Linked DNA regions of Acetivibrio cellulolyticus CD2. The protein of the gene in region 3 interacts with the protein of the main gene of each other region in a pairwise test. Links are inferred from orthologs where the notes say so. Each region holds a gene or a part of one and is shown on either strand. Other genes may lie near its edges.

Region 1 (4,072 bases), 610 kb from region 3 along the record:
AAGGAAAAACAAACTTACGGAAAATTGATAACCATAACCTGATAATGACATGGATTAATTTCCAAGGAGTGCAGACCACAAGCATGTGCAGTGCGTTTTTAACATTAATGACGGATTAAAGAGGTATAATGTTGATAAGCGCCAGGTGAGGGGGATGTATTATGTTTAATCCACTTGAAAAGCTTTTTGAAAAGAAGGTTCAGCATCAGCGGAAAAAGTTTGATAGAAGGGTGCTTAAAAAAAACAATATACATCTTCTCATTCTTGATGAAAGGTGGAATGGGCTCTTTCAAAACACCCCTAAAACAGAGGAAATATTAGAATGTGAGAAAAAGCTTAGGGAGCTTATTAAGGACGATTCACGGTTTACTTCCGAAACCAAAGAGCTGGTGCACAGAAAAAAAGAGTGCATGGATAAAATTATAAAGCTCACTCCGGATGTGTTTGAGAAAAATGACGAACAGGCAAAACTTGAAATGCACAATTGTGAACAAGAAATAAAGCATATCAATGAAAGATTGAAGGAAATAGAAGAGGGGCTTGAGATTAATCCTGACAAAGTCAGAGATACTAATCTTGAGCTTCTTGAGCATACAGTGAATACTGTCTATTTTAAAATGCGCGAAAACCAGAAAATATATAGGGAACTGGAAGGTTTAATTGAGGTAACCAGGCAAAAGTTAAAAGAATATACTGAAGAGAAGGAGTTTTTATCCCAGGATGATACTGCTACTTATTCATATTTTCATGACCTTCTAGGAGGAGAAGAGCTGGAAAAATTGGATAGGGAATACTTTGGGGAAACTTTTACTACTTTAAGGCCTGAGAATAATGCCGATAATGAAAATGAGTAAAACTAACGATGAACATATAAAATACACCTTTATAAATATTAAATAGATACGTTGTAAAGAGCTGTCTGGAGGTAAATGATGAGAGCAGTAACACCTGACCAAATGAAGGAAATTGACAAAACTGCCATAAATGACTTTGGTATACCGGGGATGGTATTGATGGAGAATGCAGCCTTGGGGGTTGTCCGGGAGATTTCAAAAATCCTTGGCACTGATCCAGGCTGCATGGCGAGCAGTGCAGCGAAGCGAAACGAGCCAAGTAAAAAGGTTATTATACTTGCAGGTAAGGGTAACAACGGAGGAGACGCTTTTGCAGTTGCACGACACCTGTTTAACATGGGTGCCAGTGTAAGTGTATATGTGTTGTCAAAGCTTGTTGATATTACCGGAGATGCAAAGACCAACCTCGATATACTGGTCAAAATGGGAATTGAAATAAATGAAGTTACAAGAGATGAGCAAATCGATGAGGTTAAAAAGAGAGTAGAATTGGCAGATATAGTGGTGGATGGATTATTGGGCACGGGACTAAAAGGTGAGGTTAAAGGTATCATGGCGTGTGTTATTGAGCTTGTGAATGATTGCCATGTTCCTGTAATAGCTATAGATATTCCATCGGGAGTGAACGGAGAAACCGGAAAAGTATCAAGCTCATGTATTAAGGCTTGTACAACAGTGACTTTTGGGTTCCCGAAGATTGGGCAGCTAATACATCCGGGTTGTGACTATGTTGGAGATTTGAAAATTGTAGATATAGGAATACCTAAGGCAGCTGTCGATAACATCAAAATAAAAGGCCATTTAATTGACATGGAGTTTGTTTCACAATTAATACCAAGAAGGCGAAGAGACAGCAATAAAGGTACCTATGGAAAGATTCTTGTTGTAGCAGGATCTAGAGGAATGACAGGAGCGGCGTGTCTTACAGGTGGAGCAGCCTTAAGATCAGGAGCAGGGCTTGTTTATCTGGCAGCTCCGTTATCTTTAGTACCTGTTTACGCTGGGGCTTTAGTTGAGGCGGTTACAATACCTTTTGAAGATGAGAATAAAGGTTATCTTCCGAGGCAATCAATTTCAGGAATATTAGAGCAGCTCAATAATGTAAATGTTGCAGCAGTGGGGCCTGGTCTTTCAGCAGGGAATGAAATTGCAGATGTGGTATATAATATTATAAAAGGTTCAAGAGTACCTATTGTGCTTGATGCAGATGGTATAAATCTGGTAGCAAAAGATTTGTCCGTTCTAAAGGATATAAGAACGCAGATAGTTATGACTCCTCATCCGGGTGAGATGGCAAGATTAATAGGCACAAGTGTTAAAGAGGTCCAGAAGGACAGAGTTAATATTGCCAGAAATTTCTCAAAAGAATGGGGTGTAATCACTGTTCTAAAAGGTTCAAGAACTATCATTGCATCACCTGAAGGTGAAATCTATATAAATACTACAGGTAATCCGGGAATGTCTACAGGTGGAAGTGGAGATGTATTGACAGGAATTATCGCCGGGCTCATTGGGCAGGGACTAAAACCTCTGGATGCTTCAATTGCAGGAGTATATTTGCATGGAGCTTGTGGGGATAATATTGCAGCAGAAAAAGGTGAACATGGCCTTATTGCGGGCGATCTGGTTCGGGAAATTCCTAACCAAATAAAAATTTTACAATTGCCTTAATGGAGTAGCGGGATGAAACTGCATCGTTGAAATGGTTTGCTGCGGTTGGAAGCAATTGCTTTATTTAATATAAAAACAGAGGAGTGGTGTAAAATGAAGGCTAGAGATATTATGTCTACAGATGTAATTGCCATTAAGAAAGATACTACAGTTGAAGAGATTGCCCACTTATTATCTGAAAAGAATATCAGCGGAGTACCGGTTTTGGATGACAGCAGTAAAGTTATAGGAATGGTTTCGGAAAAGGATTTGCTATATAAAGACATTGAACCTCATTTCCCTCCTGTTGTAGAAATTCTTGGAGGACTGATATTTTTAAAAAGTGTAAAGCAATATAATGAAGAACTCAGGAAACTTGTTGCAACTAGAGCAGAAGAGATAATGACAAAAAAGGTGGTAACTATTGGACCGGACACTGAAGTTGAGCGGATTGCTGAACTTATGATTGAAAAGGATATTAACAGAATTCCTGTTGTTGATAATCAAAAGCTTGTGGGTATCATAAGCAGAGCAGATGTTATAAAGTACATATCACAGCGGTAATAGATTTTCAAGTAAGAGTTCCGCTGCGGATAGAATAGAATGTGAGCTAATTTACTGAAATAATGGATCGAGGGGTCGAAATGGACTACAAATTTAACAGGGCTTGGGCAGAGGTTAATCTTGACAATATAGCCCATAATGTAAAAGAGATAAGAAGAATAACAGACAAAAAGGCTGAAATAATGGGGGTTGTAAAAGCTGATGCTTACGGGCATGGTGTAATGGAAGTAGCTAAAACCTTGCTTGAAAATGGGGTTACACGATTGGCGGTTTCCATGCTTGATGAGGCTATTCAGTTAAGGAAAAACGGCATTGACGTACCGATACTGATACTTAGCTATACAGACCCTAGAAGGGCAGAAGAGATCATTTTAAATGATGTTACTCAGACGGTATTCAGTCACGACCTGGCAGAGGCGCTATCTGAAGCTGCCGTAAGGCTTGATAAAAATATAAAAATTCATATTAAAATAGATTCGGGAATGACAAGGGTAGGTTTTATGCCTGGCTACAGCGCAGTAAAGAATGTTGTAAAAATAAGTAAACTGCCTAAAATAATTATTGAAGGGTTGTTTACACACTTTGCATCATCAGATGAGATTGACAGAAGCTATACCTACATGCAGTTCGAAAGATTTATGAGTATTGTCAGTGAATTGAACCGTATAGGTATATATATTCCTGTAAAGCATGTTTGCAACAGTGCAGGTGTTATTGAATTCCCGGAGATGCATCTTAATATGGTAAGACCCGGGATTGCATTATATGGAATGTATCCTTCTGAAGAAGTTCAAAAGGACAGGATAAACCTGAAGCCGGCCATGACCTTAAAGGCAAACATAATACTGGTTAAGGACGTAGAAACAGATACCTGCATAAGTTATGGAAGGATATTCAAGACGCAGCGTGAAAGCAGGATTGCGACATTACCTATAGGTTATGCTGATGGGTATACAAGGCTTCTGACAAATAAGGGCAGAGTATTGGTTAATGGGCAGTCGGTG
Region 2 (4,100 bases), 180 kb from region 3 along the record:
AATATTAATTCCTACAGCATTTGCAATTAGCATCTGTGTTGCAATTACAAAGACAATAGTAAGAAAAATAATTTTTTTCTTTCCTTTCATATATTTTCTACCTCCCATAATTATGAAGCCTATACTTAAACCTATAGCTAGATTTTCGTATAAAACTTTTAAAATATTAACCGGTAAATGTAGCCAATAAAGTGTCCTGGAACCCAGGATTTAAGAAATCTGCAAAGCAAATGTGCTAAAGTGGAATTGGCTTAGTGCCCTTGAGATTTTGATTGTAATTATAGAAACGTTATAATAAAATATAATAAATATAATAAATCTATAAATTGTGTTTAGTTGGAGGTCATATGCTGCTTATAAGAAACGGAAAGGTACTTACAATGACAGGTACTGATTACGATAATGGATACATTCTTATTGATGAGGGAAAAATAGTTGAAGTAGGCCGGAATAAGAAAAGTTTTAAGAATATGAAGGATTTGGATATTATAGATGCTGAAGGTAAATATGTGCTTCCGGGATTTATTGATGCCCACTGTCATGTAGGGATGTGGGAGGATTCTATTGGATTTGAAGGGGACGATGGAAATGAAATGACAGACCCTGTAACTCCCCATTTGCGCGCAATTGATGCCGTATATCATCTTGACAGATGTTTTAGGGAAGCTTTAGAAAGCGGAGTTACTACGGTTGTAACGGGACCGGGAAGTGCAAATGTAATAGGCGGGCAGTTTGTTGCATTAAAGACTTATGGAAAACGTATAGAAGAAATGATAGTCAAAGATCCTGTTGCAATAAAGGTTGCATTAGGCGAAAATCCAAAAACAGTTTACAATGAAAGAAAACAGGCTCCATCAACACGTATGGCAACGGCTGCAATCTTGAGGGAAAGTCTTTTGAAGGCAAAAGAGTATAAGGAGCTTCTTGACGAATATAACAATGATAAGGAAAATGTGGACAAGCCCGAGTATGATATGAAATTTGAAGCCCTACTGAAGGTGCTCAATAAGGAAATTCCGGTAAAGGCGCATGCCCATAGAGCAGATGATATAATTACTGCAATAAGGATTGCCAAGGAGTTTGATATAAGGATTACTATAGAGCATTGTACTGAGGGACACCTTATTAAAGAAATTTTGGTTGAGGAAGGAGTTCCTGTAATTGTCGGTCCGATGATTTCAGACAGATCAAAGGTAGAACTTAGAAACTTAAGTGTTAAAGCTCCGGGTATACTGGCAAAGTCGGGTGTTAAGACAGCAATTATGACAGATCATCCCTGTGTTCCTATCCAATATCTGTCTCTTTCTGCTGCACTTGCAGTAAGGGAGGGTATGAATGAAGAAGATGCGATTAAAGCTATAACAATCAATGCTGCAGAGCTGACAGAGATTGATAAAAGGGTTGGTAGCCTTGAACCTGGAAAGGATGCCGATGTAATAATAATGGATGGACCTCCGTTGGAGCTTAAGACAAGGGTTGTTACTACTATTATAAATGGACGGGTAGTATATGAAAGGAAAGACGATGAAACAAATTAAAACCTATTCTGCAGATGAAACTACGCAAGTTGGCAGGGCGCTTGGAAGCATTTTAAACAGAGGTGATGTAGTATGCCTGACCGGTGATTTGGGCACCGGTAAAACAGCACTTACCAATGGAATAGCCAGTGCTCTTGGTATAGAAGATTATATAACCAGTCCTACTTTCACCATTGTGAACGAATACAAGACAGAAGTTCCGCTTTACCATTTTGATGTCTACAGGATTTCTGACCCGGAAGAGATGTATGATATTGGTTTTGAGGAATATCTTTATGGTGAGGGTGTAGTTGTCATTGAGTGGGCTGAATTGATAAAAGGTATTCTGCCTGATGACCTTATATGGGTGAAAATAAGCAAGGATCTTGCCTCCGGTGTGGATACAAGAGAGATTTCTATTGATTTTCAAGGTGAAAAGTACGAAGGTTACATTGATAGATTAAAACTCTAAATAAAGAAATACCTGAAATATTAATGATATATTATGAGAGGTTTTTAATATGAAAGTACTTGCTATTGATACGTCTACAGTAGTTGCTGCAGTTGCATTAATGGATGGCGAAAAGCTTTTAGGTGAGTATTCATTAAATAATAAGAAGACACATTCACAAAAGCTTATGGTCATGGTTAAAGAAATACTAACTGATTTGGAGATTAAGCCTGCGGATATTGATGTTTTCGCAGCGTCAATAGGTCCAGGCTCTTTTACCGGATTAAGAATCGGTGTTACAACGGCAAAAGCTATGGCTTATGCAACGTCGAAACCGGTAATCGGTGTTCCAACATTAGATGCTTTGGCATATAATGTTGTTACAAGCAGTTTGATTATTTGTCCGATTTTGGATGCCAGAAACAATCAGGTGTTTACAGCACTATACGAAACCAAGGATAATAAGATCGAGAGGATTACAGAGTATATAGGAGTACCTGTATCCGAGTTGGTACAAATTATAAAGGAAAAGAACAGGAAAGTAATATTTACAGGAGATGCGATCGATTTACATAAAGATTTCTTCATATCGGAACTTGACGGAAATTGTGAGTTTGCACCTTTGAGCGTGAGACTTCAAAGAGCGTCATCAGTGGCAGAAATTGCACTTAAGATGGCTAAGGACGGGAAGACGGAGAGTAGTTTTGAATTGGTGCCCTTCTATTTGAGAAAATCTCAGGCGGAAAGAGAGTTAGAAAAGAAACTCTGCGGAAAAGGTGAAAAATAATGAGCTTATATAAAATTGAAGTATCTCGCTTAACGTCAGATGAAATTGATGAGGTGATGGTGGTAGAGAAGCTTAGCTTTGCAATTCCATGGTCAAAGCAAGCCTTTATTGAGGAAGTCACAAATAATAAGTTTGCAAGATATATTATAGCTAAAATAGATGGGAAAACGGTTGGTTATGCCGGTTTATGGAAAGTTTGCGATGAAGGGCATATAACAAATGTTGCAGTTCATCCTGAGTATAGAAGAAATGGTGTAGGTTTTATGCTGGTAAGGAACTTGATTGACCTGTCAATAAAGGAAGATATTGCAAGGCTGACTCTTGAAGTCAGACGGAGTAATATTCCAGCACAAAACTTGTATACTAAATTCGGATTTAAAGTTGAAGGCTTTCGGAAGGAATACTATGCAGATAATAAGGAAGATGCAATGATAATGTGGAAAGAAAACGCAATATAAGGCCTGCATGATTTAATTTGAAAACTGCTAAAATGTGACACAAATATACACAATAAAAAAAGGATTTTCTTAAGTTTTAGTAGAATATAATGTCTTAGACTCTTGTTCTGCTAATGTCTTTATTTTGATCTTGAGATTTTGATAATACGGTTTAAAAACTTAAATTGCTTAAAAGCAGTGCCAAAGGGGGAAGCATTATGCCGCGAATAAAAGGTTTACCTTATAAGATGCTTAGGAAAGAATGTGACCCGAATTCCTTTAAGTTTAATGATACTTCTGAACTTGATGCATTAGAGGATATTATCGGGCAGGAAAGAGCAACAAAAGCCCTGCAATTTGGGCTAAAAATAAAGACCAGAGGGTATAACATTTTTATGAGCGGATCTACCGGAACAGGTAAGACTAGTTATGCTCAGAATTATGTGAAAAAAATTGCCCAAAAAGCCAAAACACCTGATGATTGGTGTTATGTATATAACTTTAACAATCCAAATCAACCTTCTGCGCTAAATTTACCCGCAGGTCTTGGTAAGATATTCCAGGGTGATATGGAGGATTTCGTAAAGGTTTTGCAGCTTGAGATTTCAAGAGCTTTTGACAGTGAAGATTATGAGAGGGAAAAAACATCTATAGCAAAAGAGTATCAGACTAGAAGAAATGATCTTTTGGAAAGGCTGAATGAGGATGCTGAAAAACAAGGCTTCAAGGTGAAGACAACTAATGCTGGTATATACTTTCTCCCAGTTGTAGAAGGTAAAACCATATCTGAAGAGGAGTATGGAGACCTTGATGAGAAACTCAAACATGAAATCACTGAAAAGTCTAATATAGTACAGCTTGAAACCATAGATATAATCAGAAAAATTAAGGCAATAGAAAAGGAAGCA
Region 3 (4,099 bases):
TTTTCCCATTCATTGATAAGAGAACTGGGAGGAGTTTTGGGTATAGGCCAAAAGCAGAAGGAGAACAATCTTGACAGCGAGGTTGAAGCTCTTATCAGCCAGAGACAACAGGCCAGAAAGGAAAAGAACTGGAAGCTTTCCGATGAAATAAGGGATAAGTTAAAAGATATGGGAATAGTACTTGAAGACACTCCGCAGGGAGTTAAGTGGAAAAGAGTTTAATGATTTTTATCCTTATGCCCCTCGTGCTTTATTTAAAGACGGGGGGCATAAATTTTCCGGCAGGATCTATTCTGTATTCATTTTGTTATTAAATATTGGTTTATGAGTACAATAATATTTACTTGTTAAAATGTGTAGTATATAATACAAATTATTGTATGCAAATTATGCCTAACCTATTGGCGTATCATAATTTGCGATATATGGAAATCTTTGATCAAGGAATGTAAATTATGATTGAGAATATGTTTGAAAAGTTTGTAGGTCAATTTGACTTTCGTGAAAGTGAAATTAACAATATGGCACCTTTGGTGCTGGCATATATAGGTGATGCGGTATATGAGGTTTTTATACGTACGCTTTTAGTAAGCGAGGGTAATATTCCTGTACATGTACTTCATAAGCGTTCGATCAATTTTGTAAAAGCTAAAGCGCAATCCGATATTATCCATAGAATAATGGAAAAATTAAACCCGGACGAGCTTGATATTGTGAGAAGAGGAAGGAATGCCAAGTCCGGCACCATTCCAAAAAATGCTGATGTGACAGAATATAAATATGCTACAGGTTTTGAGTCGTTAATAGGGTATCTGTATTTAAGGAAGCAAAACGACCGTTTGATGGAAGTATTGAAGATGGCTATTTCAGAGGGCTGATTTAAGGAATTTGCGAAGCAAATGTCCTGAAATCCAGTGGGGCTAAATGTCCCAAGATTTAATGGCACTCTGAATTTTTGCTATATATCGGCTATTACAATTTGGTTATAATGAGATAAATGTTGGTAGCATTTATCTATAAAAACAATATGTAAAAGACTAAATTTTTGAGAAGAATAGAAATGGTGAGAAAAATTATTAATCATTCTGAATGCAAGCAGACTAAGTATATTTGTAAAGCATTTGAATAGCGTGCTGCAAATTACTGGTAATACTATAAAAGAAAGAGTTGAATAAAATGGCGGATAACAAAAGAAAATTTTATAATGATAGACCACAAAAAAACAGTGAACGCACGGAAAGATTCGGTGAACGCAAAGAAAAATTCAATGAACGACCAGAAAGATCCGGTGGACGACCAGAAAGATCCAATGAGCGGCCGGAAAGATCCAGTGGACGACCAGAAAGATTTAACGAACGACCTCCAAGGATAGAAAATAAAGAAATGGAGGACCTGAATGAAGGCCTGGACAAGCTTGAAGGAAGAAACTCAGTGCTTGAGGCTATAAAATCAGACAGGACTATAAATAAGATACTTGTATCAAAAGGCGACAAGGAAGGCTCCATAAAGCAGATAATTGCTCTGGCAAGGGAAAAGGGAATTATCGTACAGGAAACAGACCGGGTAAGCCTCGATAAAATCTCGACAACCCATTCACATCAGGGAGTAATTGCCTTTGTAGCAGTCAAGGACTACGTTGAGGTTGATGATATTTTGGAAATAGCGCAGTCAAAAGGGGAAGCTCCTTTTATTATAATACTGGACGGAATAACCGATCCTCACAATTTAGGTTCAATATTGAGGACTGCAAACGCAGTTGGAGCCCACGGCGTGGTTATACCGAAAAGAAGAGCAATAGGCCTTACTGCTGCTGTATCAAAGGCATCAGCAGGTGCTATAGAGTATGTACCGGTAGCCAGGGTAACCAACATAGCTCAAACGATTGATTATCTTAAAGAACAGAATTTGTGGGTGGTCGGAACAGATCAATCCGGAGAAAAGTCCTTCTATGAAATCGATTTGAAGGGGCCTATAGCATTGGTAATAGGTAGTGAGGGAGAGGGAATGGGCAAACTCGTCAGCGAAAAATGTGATTTTGTTGTGAATCTGCCTATGAAAGGTCAGATTTCGTCACTCAATGCTGCTGTAGCCGGAGCTATAGTTATGTATGAAATTCTGAAGCAAAGGGGTAAGTGAGGGAAAACCGCCGATTTGTAAGTAAAGTTAAAAAGAAATTTTGAGAATTTGCAATTTATATGTACGAAAAAAAACCAATTTGCCGATATTTATATAGAGAATATTCAAAGGATCATGTTATAAGGTTTGTAATATCTGATTTTTTGGAGCGGAGGATAGTACTACACACTCGTGGGGTCAGAATGATACACCATGAACTTAATGTCCAATATTGATGCGGAATTGGTAAAAAGCTTGAAAAGATGAGCTTGACAAGTAATGTATTCTAAAAGATTACTTGACATTGCATTTTTTTTAGAATATAATTGTCATAGTCGTGCCTTATCGACTGACTTTCGTGACTTTTGACTTGAAGGCATGGTAAATATTATCCTCTATTCTTATAGCATTTTTTCTCTATTTTTTGTAATTAAATTATAACAAGAGGGGGCATTATTTTGAAGTCAAATGCACAGGTTGAGGTAGTTAGATCTTTTAGTACAATGCTTGATGAAGAAATAATTGATGAAACAAAATCCGGCAATCTTAAGGCCCTCGAATACTTGATAAATAAGTACAAAGGTTTTGTGCGCGCAAAGGCAAGAACATACTTCCTTATTGGAGCTGATAGAGAAGACATCATTCAGGAAGGTATGATCGGACTTTACAAAGCTATAAGAGATTTCAGAGAGGACAAGCTTTCTTCATTCCGTGCATTTGCCGAGCTTTGCATTACAAGGCAGATTATTACGGCGATAAAGACAGCTACAAGGCAGAAACATATACCTCTAAATTCTTATATCTCATTAAACAAGCCAATTTTTGATGATGAATCCGATCGTACACTTATGGATATTATCAGTGAAGACACTATAAACGACCCTGAAGAAATGGTAATTAACAGGGAAGAATTTTCAGGTATTGAGGAAAAAATGGGTGAAATCTTGAGCGGATTGGAATGCGAGGTTTTGGCGCTGTATCTTGAAGGCAAATCCTATCAGGAAATAGCTATTGAATTGGACAGGCATGTAAAATCAATTGACAATGCGTTACAGAGAGTAAAACGTAAGCTGGAGAAATATTTGGAAGAAACTAAGCAATAATTTGTATAAAACAAGAAATTACCACTAGACTATTTTTTGTTTTAGTGGTATAATTCTTTTTGCTTCGAAATTGCAGGCGGGTGTAATTCAATGGTAGAATATCAGCTTCCCAAGCTGACTGCGTGGGTTCGATTCCCATCACCCGCTCCACGAAATTTAATATGCCCTCATAGCTCAGTCGGCAGAGCGCATCCATGGTAAGGATGAGGTCCCCGGTCCGATTCCGGGTGAGGGCTCCAGTGATAGAACCCTTGAAACGTTAATTGGTCAGTGTTTCGAGGGTTTTTTGTATTGTATCAAGAATAACCGCATCTACGGAAAAATTTACAATTATTGGTCCGAAAGTAGGCCTAGAAGTAGCTAAATTGGTTTGTGATTGTTGCTGCTACGATGTAGTAAATCCAATGCTTTAACGGCATCTGTTTTATTTGTGGTAAACAATTATTTTTGAATAGGAAAAAATTAATTTATTACTATTTTGTTGATGAGCTATAAGGCATTTTTGTATTAAAATTACTTTCTTTGTTATCGGTTAAGCCCTACCTTTTTATAAGTTTCTTAAGTATTTACTAGAAATAGTTTGCAACACTAAAAGTGCAAGCTATTTACATAGAATATGGAAATCAAGATATCTATATCTTTTTCTAGGGTATTTGTCATGTTCCATCAAAGCTAAAGTATTACTTTATTGTCCTAATGATGTTTATAATGGTTTGGGCTAGTTCGTATGACAATAATTCAAGGATTCAGGGTATTAATATAAAATTAATATAAAATAGAAAATAATGATTTGTAATAAGATTAATGTTTGTGGTATAATTTGTTTGTTGTACCATTAAAAACTTTGGATGATAAAAATTGAGTAATAATGGGTATAGAAG

Evidence for each region. The genes of interacting proteins can lie anywhere in the genome.
Region 1: the proteins of rlmB (region 3) and ACECE_RS0207115 interact in binary tests that used the Escherichia coli proteins (3 or more experiments, as listed by UniProt). The link is inferred for Acetivibrio cellulolyticus CD2 from one-to-one orthologs.
Region 2: the proteins of rlmB (region 3) and tsaE interact in binary tests that used the Escherichia coli proteins (3 or more experiments, as listed by UniProt). The link is inferred for Acetivibrio cellulolyticus CD2 from one-to-one orthologs.

Annotation. Positions count from the first base shown.
Region 1 is NZ_JH556653.1:1,143,887-1,147,958, reverse strand. The notes cover bases 259-3,228. They hold ACECE_RS0207115 (bifunctional ADP-dependent NAD(P)H-hydrate dehydratase/NAD(P)H-hydrate epimerase), read left to right. Parts: upstream 259-932; coding sequence 933-2,525; downstream 2,526-3,228. Other genes in these bases: alr (alanine racemase), read left to right, coding at 3,149-3,228; ACECE_RS0207110 (CBS domain-containing protein), read left to right, coding at 2,619-3,068; ACECE_RS0207120 (hypothetical protein), read left to right, coding at 259-854. Outside these bases: ACECE_RS0207125 (O-antigen ligase family protein), read left to right, coding at 1-28; more of ACECE_RS0207120, read left to right, coding at 162-258; more of alr, read left to right, coding at 3,229-4,072. UniProt on the Escherichia coli protein: Bifunctional enzyme that catalyzes the epimerization of the S- and R-forms of NAD(P)HX and the dehydration of the S-form of NAD(P)HX at the expense of ADP, which is converted to AMP.
Region 2 is NZ_JH556653.1:1,578,386-1,582,485, reverse strand. What follows is about bases 259-3,256. They hold tsaE (tRNA (adenosine(37)-N6)-threonylcarbamoyltransferase complex ATPase subunit type 1 TsaE), read left to right. Parts: upstream 259-1,524; coding sequence 1,525-1,989; downstream 1,990-3,256. Other genes in these bases: rimI (ribosomal protein S18-alanine N-acetyltransferase), read left to right, coding at 2,755-3,213; tsaB (tRNA (adenosine(37)-N6)-threonylcarbamoyltransferase complex dimerization subunit type 1 TsaB), read left to right, coding at 2,039-2,755; ACECE_RS0208920 (amidohydrolase), read left to right, coding at 348-1,538. Outside these bases: ACECE_RS0208925 (hypothetical protein), read right to left, coding at 1-90; ACECE_RS0208900 (Lon protease family protein), read left to right, coding at 3,411-4,100. UniProt on the Escherichia coli protein: Required for the formation of a threonylcarbamoyl group on adenosine at position 37 (t(6)A37) in tRNAs that read codons beginning with adenine.
Region 3 is NZ_JH556653.1:1,753,476-1,757,574, reverse strand. What follows is about bases 263-3,259. They hold rlmB (23S rRNA (guanosine(2251)-2'-O)-methyltransferase RlmB), read left to right. Parts: upstream 263-1,383; coding sequence 1,384-2,136; downstream 2,137-3,259. Other genes in these bases: sigH (RNA polymerase sporulation sigma factor SigH), read left to right, coding at 2,574-3,218; ACECE_RS0209765 (Mini-ribonuclease 3), read left to right, coding at 456-878. In the rest of the region: cysS (cysteine--tRNA ligase), read left to right, coding at 1-222. UniProt on the Escherichia coli protein: Specifically methylates the ribose of guanosine 2251 in 23S rRNA.